DNA from 2 places in the Sanguibacter sp. Z6_81 genome. Region 2 is predicted to be linked to the other one. Evidence: predicted binding sites of a transcription regulator. Region 2 holds the regulator's gene; the other holds the start of a gene.
What was found. The regulator HrcA, encoded in region 2, represses chaperone genes, less so after heat shock. The targets are predictions, from matches to a motif close to TTNGCACTCGNNNNNNNCGAGTGCNAA.
Positions count from the first base shown of each region.

Region 1: AC2AXK_RS00885 (Hsp20/alpha crystallin family protein) is a predicted target of HrcA. The motif match lies at 4,306-4,332, and genes of this name have one in related genera.

Region 1 is NZ_JBXUFV010000001.1:190,627-197,631, reverse strand. Features, by position in the region: gene AC2AXK_RS00905 (HpcH/HpaI aldolase/citrate lyase family protein) at 1-139, shown strand, start outside; gene AC2AXK_RS00900 (phosphoribosyltransferase family protein) at 136-1,608, shown strand; gene AC2AXK_RS00895 (cysteine protease StiP family protein) at 1,605-2,861, shown strand; gene AC2AXK_RS00890 (HAD family hydrolase) at 2,858-3,736, shown strand; gene AC2AXK_RS00885 (Hsp20/alpha crystallin family protein) at 3,756-4,214, opposite strand; gene AC2AXK_RS00880 (Hsp20/alpha crystallin family protein) at 4,471-4,935, opposite strand; gene AC2AXK_RS00875 (mechanosensitive ion channel family protein) at 5,202-6,692, shown strand; gene AC2AXK_RS00870 (hypothetical protein) at 6,711-6,908, opposite strand.
Region 2 is NZ_JBXUFV010000002.1:607,866-614,870, forward strand. Features, by position in the region: gene era (GTPase Era) at 1-582, opposite strand, end outside; gene ybeY (rRNA maturation RNase YbeY) at 630-1,091, opposite strand; gene AC2AXK_RS07755 (PhoH family protein) at 1,088-2,146, opposite strand; gene AC2AXK_RS07760 (HIT domain-containing protein) at 2,249-2,626, opposite strand; gene AC2AXK_RS07765 (16S rRNA (uracil(1498)-N(3))-methyltransferase) at 2,636-3,445, opposite strand; gene dnaJ (molecular chaperone DnaJ) at 3,442-4,557, opposite strand; gene hrcA (heat-inducible transcriptional repressor HrcA) at 4,613-5,638, opposite strand; gene AC2AXK_RS07780 (DUF3097 family protein) at 5,860-6,723, shown strand; gene hemW (radical SAM family heme chaperone HemW) at 6,763-7,005, opposite strand, start outside.

The DNA of each region.
Region 1 (7,005 bases), on a different contig from region 2:
GGCGTACCGCAACAAGATGAACGAGAGCAAGCCGCACCGGGCGTGGGCGGAACGGGTCCTGCTGCGGGCAGAGGTCTTCGGCGTGTACCGCGAGGACACGGGCTACGTCGACGTCCTCAGCGCGAGCCCCCTCCCGTGACGGGGACACGCACCGCCGCCCCGTGGGCGGGGACGTGGGTCACGGAGCGGCTCGGGGTCCGTCTGGGCACCGGGGAGTCGGCCGTCGGCATCGAGCTCGACGAGCTCGTCGGGCTCGCGGTGCGGCGCAACCCCCGCCGCGCCCACCTGCTCGTCTCCACGGTCCTGGGCAAGCACGTGCCGACGGACCCGCGGATCGTGGACGCGGCGGGCGCCCTCCTCGGCCACCTCGCCGCGGACGCCCTCGCGGGCTCGACGGCGGCTGCCGGGGCTGCACGTGCCGCGGACGTCGCGGGGGTCCTGCGGGACGCCCTCGCCGGGCGCGACGACGCCATCGAGCGTCTCGGGGCGTCCCTCGAGACCGTCGCCGACGCCGCGCCCCCCGTACCGTCGGGTGCCGTCGTCATCGGGTACGCGGAGACCGCGACGGCGCTCGGGCACTGCGTGGGGCGGGTGCTGGGCCTGCCCTCGTTGCACTCCACCCGCCGGGCGGTCGCCGGGGTGACCCCGGCCGCCGGGTTCGCCGAGGAGCACTCGCACGCCACGGAGCACCTCGTGCTGCCCGACGACCCGCGCATGCTCGCCGAGGCGGACGTCGTCGTGCTCGTCGACGACGAGATCTCCACGGGGCGCACCGCGCTCAACACGGTCGCCGCGCTGCACGCCGACCAGCCGCGCAGCCGCTACGTCGTCGCGGCGCTCATCGACCTGCGGTCGATCGCCGACCGGGAGCGGTTCGCGACCGTCGCCCGGGACCTCGGGACGCGGATCGACGTCGTCGCGCTGGCCTCCGGTGCGATCGACCTGCCCTCCGACGTCCTCGCGCGGGCGGAGCGCGTCCTGGCGGCCGTCCCGGCGGCGGCGGAGGGCGCGCGGGTCCGAGCTGCGGCCCCGGTCCGCCGGGTGACCGGGTGGCCCCCGGGGGTGCGTGACGGCGGACGCCACGGGTTCCACCCGCACGACGAGGTCCGGCTCGCGGAGGCCGCCGACGCGGTGGCCCGGGAGCTCGCCGACGGGCTCGTCGGCGATCGTGCGCTCGTGCTCGGGTTCGAGGAGCTCATGTACGCGCCACTGCGCGTGGGCGTGGCGCTCGCCCAACGGTCCGCCGCGACGGTGCGGTACTCGACGACGACACGGTCGCCCGTGCTGGCCGTCGACGACGCCGGTTACGCCATCCGCTCGACCCTGGCGTTCCCCGCGCACGACGATCCGTCCGACGGCCCCGGGCCGCGCTACGCGCACAACGTGGACCCCGGCGGTGACACGTCCCGCCGGTTCACGGATATCGTCGTCGTCATCGACTCGCCCGCTGACACGGCCGGACTGGCCGCCCCGGGCGGATTGCTCGACGCCGTCGCGGGGTGCTGCGACCAGGTCCACCTCGTCGTCGTCCCCGCGTACCACCCTGCCGCGCACCACTCTGCCGCGTACCACTCCGCCGCGCACCACCCTGAGGAACTCCCACTGTGACCCTGCACACCGAGACCGCCGCTCCTGCGGTCGCCACGTCGCCCCGACCCGGGGAGACACCGCTCCCGACGCCGCTCCACGGTCCTGCGTTCGGCTCGTACGCCCCGCACGAGGTCGCATGGCTGCTCAGCGACCTGTCCGGCGTCGAGCTCGAGGCGCCCACGGAGGAGCGCGAGGAGGCCATCCAGTCCGGCGGCGCCCACTACGCCGAGTCGCTGCCCGTCGAGTACCAGCCGACCACCGAGTACCAGGAGCTCTTCCACGCTGCCCTGCGCACGTCCGCCGGGCGCCTCGCGCACGCCGTCGGGGTCCTCACCGAGCTCGTCCTCGCCGAGCGCGGCGAGCGGGCGGTGCTCGTGTCCCTCGCACGTGCAGGGACACCCGTCGGGGTCCTCATGAAGCGGTGGGCGAGCTACGCGCACGGCCTCACGCTCCCGCACTACGCGGTGAGCATCGTGCGGGGACGGGGCATCGACCAGGTCGCCCTCGAGTACCTCGCCGCGCACCACGACCCCGCGGACGTCGTGTTCGTCGACGGCTGGACCGGCAAGGGAGCGATCGCGCGTGAGCTGCGCGTCGCCGTGGAGCAGGCCAACGTCGCGCTGGGCCTCACGGAGCGACCGGCCGACGCCGACGACAACGTCCCCGGACCGTTCGACCCCGACCTCGCGGTGCTCGCGGACCCCGGGCACTGCGTGCGCCTCTTCGGCACCCGGGACGACTACCTCATCCCCTCGGCGTGCCTGAACTCGACGGTCTCGGGGCTCGTGTCGCGGACCGTGCTCAACGACGATCTCATCCGCCCGGGGATGTACCACGGTGCGAAGTTCTACTCCGAGCTCCGCGGAGCGGACGTGTCGGGGGAGTTCCTCGACGTCGTCAGTGCCCGGTTCGGGAGCGTCGCGCAGGCCGTGACCACGACGGTCGCGGAGCGTCGTGCCCAGGCGGAACCGGAGGTCACCTGGGCGGGCTGGTCCGCCGTCGAGGCGATCAGCGAGGAGTACGGGCTGGGTGACGTCAACCTCGTCAAGCCTGGCGTGGGGGAGACGTCCCGCGTCCTGCTGCGCCGGGTGCCATGGAAGATCCTCGTCCGGACGGGCTCCGGCGCGGACCTCGGTCACGTGCGCCTCCTCGCCGAGCAGCGCGGGGTCGAGGTCGTCGAGGTCGACGACCTTCCCTACTCCTGCGTCGGCCTCATCCACCCCCGCTTCACCCGCGGAGCCACGGGTGCCGACGGGACGGCGGCGCAGTGAGCGCGGGCGACGTCGACGTCGCGCGGATCGCGGACCTCTCGGCTCCCGTCGTCGCGGCGTGCGACCTCGACCGGACGCTCATCTACTCCGGCAAGGCCGCGCGGATCGGCCTGACCGACGGCGCTGATCCGCGGGCGCTGCTGCGCGACCTGGCGTGCGTCGAGATCTACGACAGCAAGACCCTCTCGTACGTCACGCAGGCGGCCCTGCGGACGATCGAGTCGCTCACCACGCTGGGCGTGCTCGTCCCGGCGACGACGCGGACGCGCGCGCAGTACCGACGGATCACCCTCCCGGGCCCGCAGGTGCCGTACGCGATCACGGCCAACGGCGGGTTCATCCTCGTCGACGGCGTCGCGGACCGGGCGTGGTCGGAGCACGTCCGTGGGGTGCTGGCGGAGTCCTCGCACCCGTTCGACGAGGTCGAGGGATACATGCAGGGCGTGTTCAAGCCCGAGTGGACGAAGAAGCTCCGCAGCGCGGAGGGCCTCTTCTGCTACGCGGTCGTGCAGCGTGAAGCGATGCCGGCCGGATTCGTCGACGACGTCGCGGGCTGGGCGCGCGCGCACGGGTGGCACGCCTCGTTGCAGGGCCGCAAGCTCTACCTCGTGCCGCAGGAGCTCCGCAAGGGCGCGGCCGTGGCCGAGGTGGCGCGGCGGGTCGGCGCCGGGACGGTCCTGGCGGCGGGTGACTCCCTGCTCGACGCGGAGATGCTCGAGGGGGCCACGGCCGCGATCCGACCGGCCCACGGCGAGCTGCACGACGTCGGGTGGTCGTCGCCGAACCTCACGGTCACGGCCGCTGCCGGGGCGGCCGCCGGCGAGGAGATCGCCGAGTGGCTGCTCGCGGCCGCCCAGGGGCGCGCGACCCGCTGACGCGGGCCGCGCGCGCGGGTCAGGCTCCGGCGTGCTGCCCGATCGCCTCGGTGCTGCCGCCGCCCACCGTCCGGTTGCCCCCGGTGTGGGCGACCTCGATGCGGCGGGGCTTCGACTGCTCGCTCACCGGGATGGACAGCGAGAGCACGCCGTCGTTGTACGCGGCGTCGATCTTGTCGAGCGCGAGGCCTTCGCCGACCGTGAGCTGACGTGCGTAGGTGCCCGCGGGCCGCTCGCGGACGAGCCACTGCGCGTCGCCGTCGGACGGGGCGTTCCGCTCGGCGCGGATGGTCAGTGTGCGGTCCTCGACGGAGACGTCGATGGAGTCCGGCTCGACCCCGGGGAGATCGACGTTGAGCGTGTAGTGGTCCCCGGATCGCAGCAGGTCCATCGGCATCGCGGCGGCGTTGCGCGTGCCGCTGACGACGGAGCCGAGCAGGCGGTCCATCTCGTGGAAGGGGTCCCAACGTGTAGCCATGAGTGCTTACCTCCTGGACAACGGCTCCGGACTCTCCGGAGCGCAACCGTGCCGACCGCGAGCCATGCCCGTTTCAGGCCGTATGTCCGTTCTAGCACGTGCGGACAGCGCATGCTCGGCGAGGTCGCGCTCCCGTCGCCGCCCATCGCTGGCGCCCGCTGAGTCCGGACACGGGGCCGCCCCGTCTCGTCCGCACAGGACGTGGCGGGGCGGTCGAGCGCAGGGGAGCTCTCGCTCCTCCTGTCCCCGGAGGTTCCTAGGCGTCCACGGTCTGCGCGGACTCGATCGCCTCGGGTGAGCCGGCGGCGCCGACGGTGCTCGACCCGGCGTGCGTGACCTCGATGCGGCGCGGCTTCGACTGCTCGCTCACGGGGATGGTCAGGGCGAGCACGCCGTCCTGGTACGTGGCGGCGATCTCGTCGAGAGCCAGGCCCTCGCCCACCGTGAGCTGACGGGCGAAGGTGCCGGACGGGCGCTCGCGGACGAGCCACTGCGCGTCGCTGTGGGAGCGGGGGGTGCGTTCGGCGCGGATCGTCAGGGTGCGGTGCTCCACCGAGACGTCGATGGACCCGGGGTCCACGCCCGGCAGGTCGACGGTGAGCACATAGTGGTCGCCGGAGCGGAAGAGGTCCATCGGCAGCGGGGCAGCGTTGCGCGCGCCACTGACGACCGAGCCCAGCAGGCGGTCCATCTCCTGGAAGGGGTCCCAACGTGTAGCCATCGCCCATCACCTCCTTGACGACGACCCCGGACCGTCCGGGGCCTCTGCGCGACCCGGCCCGCCTGGGGCGGCCGGTGCGGCTACGGGACATTTTTTTAGCACTCGCGCACGGCGAGTGCCAACCGGGCGTGTTCGCCGTGAGCGAACGGCGGACACCGCGCTGGGCTTGCCGCAGCGCGGTTCCGGGCGGTGCATCGCCGCTGGTCACAACATGTTCTTCACCCGATCGTCATGACATCCCCCAGCGCGGCGCCTAGCGTGGACGCATGCCCGAAGCCGACGTCCCTGACGCGACCAACGTGCTCCTGACAGTTCTCAGCGTCCTCGGCGCAGTCGTCGTGGCCTTCGTCCTCGGAACCGTCATCTCCGTGCTCACCCGACGCCTCGCGAGCCGGAGCTGGATGGCCGAGGACCTGTCCCGGCGGATGCGCAGACCCCTGCGAGCGGTGCTCATGGTCGTCGCCGTGTGGATCGCGGTCCGGCTCGTGACGGCTCCCTCGCAGGGCTGGCTCCCCTTCGCGGAGCACCTGCTGCTCATCGCCTTCATCATCGTCGGCGCGTGGTTCGTCGGAGCGCTCGCCTTCGTCATCGAGGACGGTGCCCTGCTCCGGTTCCGCACCGACGTCGCGGACAACCGGCACGCGCGACGCGTGCGCACGCAGATCACCGTGGTCCGGCGCGTCACCGTGGCCGTCATCGTCCTGTGCGCGCTCGCGGGGGTGCTCCTGACCTTCCCCTCGGCCCGGGCGGCAGGCGCGAGCCTCCTCGCCTCCGCCGGTGTCGTGTCGATCGTCGCCGGTCTCGCCGCCCAGTCGACCCTGGGGAACGTGTTCGCCGGGATGCAGATCGCCTTCACGGACGCGATCCGCGTGGACGACGTCGTCGTGCTCGAGGGAGAGTGGGGGCGGATCGAGGAGATCACCATGACGTACGTCGTGGTGCACATCTGGGACGACCGACGCCTCATCCTCCCGTGCACGTACTTCACGACGACACCGTTCCAGAACTGGACGCGCCGGGCGGCCGACCTCCTCGGCACGGTGGAGATCGACCTCGACTGGGACGTGCCCGTAGAGGCCATGCGCGCCGAGCTCACCCGGCTGCTCGCGGCGACCGACCTCTGGGACAAGCGCGTGGGCATCCTGCAGATCACCGACGCCGTGGGTGGGTTCGTCCGGGTGCGCGCGATGGCCAGCGCCGTCGACGCCGGGACGCTGTTCGACCTGCGCTGCTATCTCCGTGAGGGCCTCGTGACGTGGCTGCAGCGCTCCGCCCCCCAGGGTGTCCCGCGGGTGCGGGTCACCGAGGGGGCGCCCGAGATCCCCGAGCCTCCGCCCGGGGCCCTCCCGCCCGAGGCCGCCCCGGCCGGACACGCCGCCCCCGCGCCCCCGGCCGCCGAGCAGCCGCGTCTGCCGGCGCGGATCCCGGTACGGGTCGCTCGACCGGGCGTGCGGATGCGGTTGGCCGAGCCCACCCGGGGCGTCCATCCCGCCGACGGCGACCCGCGCGGCGGGCTCGGTGACGTCGCCGAGACGCAGGTGCTCAGCGCGGCGGAGGCCGCAGCCGGCGGACTGTTCACCGGGAGCCCGGCGGCGCGCGAGCGTCTCAAGGCGTTCTCCGGTCCCGGGCGCGACGTCATCGACGAGCGGGAGAAGACCGCACGGATCGCGCGCATCTCCATCGACGCCGACGAGCCGGGGCGCCACGACGAGAGCTCGGACCCGGACGGCCCGACGGCGGTCGACCGCTCGTCCTGACCCTCCGGGCGCCGCGGCTCAGGGCAGGTGGCTGTGCTCCTCTGCCTCTTCCTGGGCCTCGAGGAGCGTGGGCCACAGCGCCCCGTCGGCCGTCAGGTCGGCCGGCGGAGGGGTGCACCGGAACTGCCACCGGTGGTGGTTCTTCGTCACCGTGTAGACGCGGTCGGCCGTGGATGCCGTCCACACCTCTGGCGCGGTCTCCTGCCACTGCATCATGGGAGCCTCCGGGCGGTCGTCGTGGGTGGTGGAGCCTCCGACGCTACCGGCGGTCGTCCCGGTCCGCCCGGGACGCGGCGCGCACCACCGCACCCCG
Region 2 (7,005 bases):
GTCGGGGTACAGCACGCCCCCCTCGGGCAGGTGGCTCACGAGGACGTCGGCCAGGGCACCCACCTGGTACCCGCCCACCGCGGAGACCGGCACGATGTCGTCCCAGTCGCCCAGCTCGTTCACGGCGAGGAGGTGCTTGGCGAGGTCCTCGCGCGAGACGAGGTCGGCCTTCGTGACGACGGCGACGACCGGGGTGCGCCGCCGTCCGCGGGCCAGGTCGGTGAGCTGGTTCGCGATGAACTTGTCACCGGGACCGACCTTCTGGTCGGCTGGGAGGCAGAACGCGATGACGTCCACCTCGGTCAAGGTCTCTCGGACGAGGTCGTTGAGGCGTTCGCCCAGGAGGGTGCGGGGCCGGTGCAGCCCCGGGGTGTCGACGAGGATGAGCTGCGCGTCCTCGCGGTGCACGATCCCGCGGATCGTGTGCCGCGTGGTCTGCGGGCGTCCCGAGGTGATGGCGACCTTCTGGCCGACGAGGGCGTTGGTGAGTGTGGACTTTCCGGCGTTGGGGCGCCCCACGAGGGACGCGAAACCCGACTTGTGGGCGCGGGTCCGCTCCGGGGTGGGCTCGGTGGTGCTCATGCGTGTGCTCTCCTGCTGGCTGGTGCGGGCGACGGGACGGACGGTGCTCACTCGGGGCGCCGGCTCGCGAGGAAGGTGAGCAACAACCGCCGCTGCAACGCGAACATCTCCTTCTCCTCGTCCGGCTCGGCGTGGTCGTAGCCGAGGAGGTGAAGGATCCCGTGCGTCGTGAGCAGGAGCATCTCCTCCGCGGAGGAGTGCCCCGCCTCCGCGGCCTGGCGGGCAGCGACCTCGGGACACACGACGACGTCTCCGAGCAGACCCGCCGGGGTGATCTCCCCGTCGCGTCCGGGCCGCAGCTCGTCCATCGGGAAGGACAGGACGTCCGTGGGTCCGGGCTCGTCCATCCACTGCACGTGCAGCTCGCTCATGACGTCCGTGTCGACGAAGAGGATCGACAGCTCGGTCATGGGGTGCACGCGCATCTCTTCGAGCACGAACCGGCCCAGTGCTGCGAACTCGGCCTCGGCGATCTCGACGCCGGACTCGTTGTTCACTTCGATGCTCACCTGTGCTGCCCCTTCTCGTGGCTGAGGTCGCGCGAGCTGCGCCGCGCCGTTCCCGCCGCCCCGGCGAGGTCCCACCGGGCGTAGGCGTCGATGATGTCCCCCACGAGGCGGTGGCGGACGACGTCGGTGGAGCGCAGCCGGCAGAACTCGATGTCGTCGACACCGGTGAGGATGTCCTCGATGACGCGCAGGCCCGACGGGGTGCCGCCGGGCAGGTCGACCTGGGTGACGTCGCCGGTGATGACCATCCTCGACCCGAAGCCAAGCCGGGTGAGGAACATCTTCATCTGCTCCGCGGAGGTGTTCTGCGCCTCGTCGAGGATGATGAACGCGTCGTTGAGCGTGCGGCCACGCATGTACGCGAGGGGAGCGACCTCGATGGTGCCGGCCTCGATGAGACGCGGGATCGACTGGGGGTCGATCATGTCGTGCAGCGCGTCGTACAGGGGCCGCAGGTACGGGTCGATCTTCTCCGAGAGGCCGCCCGGCAGGAACCCGAGGCGCTCCCCTGCCTCGACCGCCGGCCGCGTGAGCACGATGCGGTGGATCTGCTTGGCCTGCAGCGCCTGGACGGCCTTCGCCATCGCGAGGTACGTCTTCCCCGTCCCGGCCGGCCCGATCCCGAATGTCACGGTGTTCGCGTCGATGGCGTCGACGTAGTGCTTCTGGCCGGCCGTCTTCGGCGCGATGGTGCGGCCCTTGCTGGAGAGGATGTTCTGGGTGAACACCTCAGCAGGGCGGGTGGCTGCGGTCGCCGCGGCGAGCATGGCGATCGACCGGGTGACGATCTCGGCGGTCACATCCGTGCCGGCCGCGACGACCTCGATGAGCTCGTCGACGAGGCGCCCCGCGAGCGCGACGTCCGCGACCGGTCCGCGCAGGACGATCTCGTCCTCACGGATCGAGACGTCGACCGTGGTGAAGCCCTCCTCGACGGCTCGCAGCACGGAGTCCACCGGGCCGAGGAGTGCGGCGATGGACACGTCGCCCGGGACGGTGATCCTGTGCTCGACACGCAGGCCCGCTGCTGCGTCGTCGTTCTCTGGAGATGCCATGTGGCGGGGTGCTCGCTCCTCGTCCGTGCTCGGTGATGACGTCCGGTTCCTGGGCCGCCGCGAGCCCAGTCTATCGACCGCGGGCCCGCGAGCAGCGCGCGCTCAGGCGGGTGACCATCCCAGGCGTGCGCCGCCGAGGACGTGCCCGTGGACGTGGAAGACGCTCTGGCCCGCGTGCGGCCCGGAGTTGAAGATGAGGCGGAACTGTCCGTCGGCGTTCTCGCCGGCCACCTCGTCGGCGAGGGACACCATCTCCGCGAGGAGCTCCGCGTCGGCGGCGGCGAGCTGGGCGATGTCACCGTAGTGCGTGCGCGGTACGACGAGCAGGTGCATCGGCGCCTGCGGGTCGGTGTCCTGGAACGCGATGACGCGCTCGCGGGTGGCGACGATCGTCGCGGGGATCTCCCCTGCGACGATCTTGCAGAAGATGCAGTCGGTCTCAGGGGTGAGCGTCTCGGTGCCGTAGTCGACGATGTCCATCCGCCGAGCCTAGCCGGAGAGGGCGCTCGCGGGCTCGCTGTCCCACCGGCCCAGGCGCTGCGAGAGCAGCGCCACGGCCACCGGTCCCGCGGTCGACGTCCGCAGCACGTGCGGGCCCAGGCGCGCGGTGACGGCGCCCGCCGTCCGCAGCTCCGCGACCTCGCGGTCGCTGATGCCGCCCTCCGGTCCGACGACGAGCAGCACCCGGCGCCGTTCCGCGACCGCGCCGGCGTCCGCGGGCGGGAGCGGGACGCTCGCGAGCGCGACCTCGGCGTCCTCGTGGAGCACGACCGTGGTCCCTCCGGCGTCACGGACCTGTCGGACGAGCGCGCCGAGAGCCTTGAGGTCGACCGCGCGTCCCACGTCGGGCACGGTCGCCCGACGTGCCTGCTTCGCCGCCGCCCGGACGGTGGACACCCAGCGGGACCGGGACTTCTCGGCCCGCTCGCCACGCCACACGACGACGGACCGCTCGGCCTGCCACGGGAGCACGGCGTCGACCCCGACCTCCGTCGCGGCCTCGATCGCGAGCTCGTCACGGTCGCCCTTGGCGAGCGCCTGCACGAGCACGATCTCGATGCCGTCGTCCGGCTCGCGCCGGACGGCGCGGACGAGGAGCTCGACCCGGGGGCCGTCGACGGCCACCACGTCTCCGCGCAGCCGCACCCCGGCACCGTCGACGACGTCGAGCACCTCACCCGGGCCGCGTCGCTGCACGACGCCGGCGTGGCGACCCTCCGGCCCGTCGAGCACATACCGGTCCCCCACGGCCACCGAGTCGAGAGTGCCCGCGTCGGCGAGGAAGACCGGCGCGCTCACCAGCGCCCGGCGAGCTTGTCGCGCAGCCTGCTGAACACACCGGAGTGGGCGGCCGAGACGCGTCCCTCCGGACGCTCCTCCCCGCGGAGCGTGGCCAGCTGCCGCAGGAGGTCCGCCTGCTCCTCCGTGAGCGAGGTGGGGATCTGGACCTCGATGTGGACGTTGAGGTCCCCACGCCCGGGCGCCTGCAGGTGCCCGATGCCGAGGTTCTTCAGAGTGATGACCTGGCCGGGCTGCGTGCCGGGCTGCAGGTCGATCTCCTCCACCCCGTCGAGGGTCTCGAGCTCCATCACGGTGCCGAGCACCGCGGCGGTCATCGGCACCTCGAGGGTGCAGTGCAGGTCGTCACCGCGCCGCAGCAGCGTCTCGTGCTTGCGCTCACGAATCTCGAAGTAGAGGTCGCCGGGGGGACCGCCAGCCGGTCCCACCTCACCCTGGGACGTGAGCTTGATGCGGGTTCCCGTCTCAACGCCCGCGGGCACCTCGACCGCCACGGTGCGCCGGCTGCGCACACGGCCCTCACCGGAGCACTCGGCGCAGGGCTCGGGGATCGTCGTGCCGAACCCCTGGCACGCCGCGCACGGCGCGGTCGTCATGACCTGACCGAGGAAGGACCGGGCGACGCGCTGCACGGAGCCGCGGCCGCCGCACACGTCGCAGGTGCGCGGGGAGGTGCCGGGGCGGCAGCAGGACCCGCTGCACGTCCCGCACACGACGGCGGTGTCGACCTGGATCTCCCTGCGGACGCCGAACGCCGCCTCGGACAGGTCGATGTCGAGGCGGATGAGTGCATCCTGCCCGCGTCGCGCGCGCGGGATGGGCCCGCGCTGCGCCTGTCCGCCACCGAAGAACGTCTCGAAGATGTCCTGGAAGCCGAAGCCCCCACCCATGCCGCCCCCGGGGGCGGAGGGGTCGTTGCCCATGTCGTACGACTGACGCTTCTCCGCGTTGCTCAGCACCTCGTAGGCGCGCGAGACGTCCTTGAACCGGTCTTCGGCGTCAGGCCCGGCGACGTCCGGGTGGAGCTCGCGCGCGAGCTTGCGGTACGCCTTCTTGATCTGGTCCTGGCTGGCGTCACGCGGGACGCCGAGGGTCTCGTAATAGTCGCTCACTGGCTGCTCTCTGCCGATCGGGTTTCTGTGGTCTGGCGGATGTCGGGGACGGATCTCACGTGCTGAGGATCCGGGACAGGTAGCGTGCCACGGCCCGCACGGCCGCGATGGTGCCGGGATAGTCCATCCGGGTGGGACCGATCGACCCGATCGTCGCGACGGAGCCTCCGTCCGAGCCGTACCCGGTCGTCACGACCGAGGTCTCGAACAGGTTGGCGAGCTGGGTCTCCCGGCCGATGCGGACGTTGACGGTGGCGGAGTCCTCCGCCATCTCGGTGAGGAGGTTGAGCAGCACGACCTGCTCCTCCAGCGCTTCGAGGACGGGCCGCAGGGCGTGCTCGAAGCGCATGCCCGCCTGGGCGAGGTTCGCGGTGCCCGCGAGCACGAACCGTTCCTCGCTCTCCTGCGCGAGCGTCTCGGTGATGACCTCGCCGACGCGCGTGACGAGCTCGCGCTCGGACGGGTGGTAGGACTGCGCGAGCTCGGCGAGGGCCGTCCGGAGCTCGGCGAGCCGGCGGCCGGCAGCTGCGGCGTTGAGCCGCGTGCGGAGCTCGACGAGCACACCTTCCTGCGGTGCGGACGCGAGCTCGAGCGTGCGCTGCTCGACGCGTCCGGTGTCGGTGATGATCACGACGAGGAGGCGTCGGTCGCCGAGGACGACGAGCTCGAGGTGACGCAGACCGGAGCGGCGCAGCGAGGGGTACTGGACGACCGCGACCTGACCGGTGAGCTGCGCGAGCAGGCGCCCCGCGCGAGAGACGACGTCGTCGAGGTCGACGGCGCCGTTGAGGAACGTCTCGATGGCGTTCTTCTCGGCGGGCGACAGTGCCCGCACGCTCGCGAGACGGTCGACGAACAGGCGGTATCCCTTGTCGGTGGGCACGCGCCCGGCGGAGGTGTGGGGCTGCGCGATGAAGCCGCCCTCCTCGAGGGCCGCCATGTCGTTGCGGATCGTCGCGGGTGACACGCCCAGCCCGTGCCGCTCGGCGAGGAGCTTGGAGCCGACGGGCTCCCGTGTCTGGACGTAGTCCTCCACGATGGCACGCAGGACCTCGAGCCTGCGCTCGTCGCTCGACGCCATCCCACCACCTCCTTCGCTCTCGAACGCGTCCGGCCTCGCCCGCCACGCCGCGTCCGCCTCGATGGGCACGGACCGGCGGCAGTCTCGTGCGCACGACACCGGCCGCCGTGCACCGACGGTAAGCACTCGGACTTCTCGAGTGCTAATTCTACGCCGCCGTCCGCCGTGGCCCGGGCCGTGTTGCCGAGGCCACACCCACGTCAGCGGCTAACCTTCCTCGCGTGAGCAACGACCGCTACTCCGACGACGTCCTGTCCTCCCCGGCCACCCACCACCGTCGTCGCCCCACCTCGCGTCCGGTCCCGGCAGACGTCGGGCTCGTCGTCGAGGAGGTGACGACGGGGTGGGTCGGGGCCATCACGCGGACCGAGAAGTCCGGAGGTATGCACGTCGTCGTGCTGGAGGACCGGGCGGGCCGGACCAGGACGTTCCCGCTCGGCCCGGGGTTCTGGGTCGACGGTGCCCCGGTGGAGCTCACCCCCGCACGATCCGTTGCCGCCCCCGCCGCACCAGCACGCACCGCGTCCGGCTCCCGCGCCGTGGCGAACGCCCGCGCACGCGTCGCGCGGGGCAGCCGCATCTGGGTCGAGGGCCGCCACGACGCCGAGCTCGTCGAGCGCGTCTGGGGCGACGACCTGCGCGTGGAGGGCGTCGTCGTCGAGGGTCTCGACGGCGTCGACAACCTTGCCGAGGCGCTCGCCGAGTTCGGGCCGACGCGAGAGCGCCGCGTCGGGGTGCTCGTCGACCACCTCGTCCCGGGGAGCAAGGAGCAGCGCATCGCCGACGACGTGATGAAGAGGTTCCGCGGCGGGAACGTCCTCATCCTCGGCCACCCGTACGTCGACGTGTGGCAGGCCGTGCGACCGGAGCGGGTCGGGCTGGCCGCGTGGCCCGTCATCGAGCGCGGCACGGAGTGGAAGTACGGGATGCTCCGCGAGCTCGGATGGCCCGCGCACGACCAGGCAGACGTCGCACAGGGCTGGAAGCGGATCCTCGGGACCGTCCGCAGCTACGCCGACCTCGAGCCGTCCCTGCTCGGGCGCGTCGAGGAGCTCATCGACTTCGTCACCGAGCCGGCGGCCTGACCCGACCGCCGGTGCCGCCGGCCTCACCCGCCCGGTGGCTCAGTCCGTGAGGTCCCGCACGACGGTGTCCGCGAGGAGCCGGCCACGCAGCGTGAGGACCGCGCGGCCGCGGATCGCGCTCGCTCCGTCGAGCAGACCGCTCGCCACGTGTCCCGCGACCGCGCGGCGGGCCCGCGCCGAGAGCACGGACAGGTCCAGCCCGTCGCGCAACCGGACGGCGAGCATGACCTTCTCGAGCTGGGCGGCCTCGTCGTCGAGCACCTCCTGGCCCGCGGCCGGGCT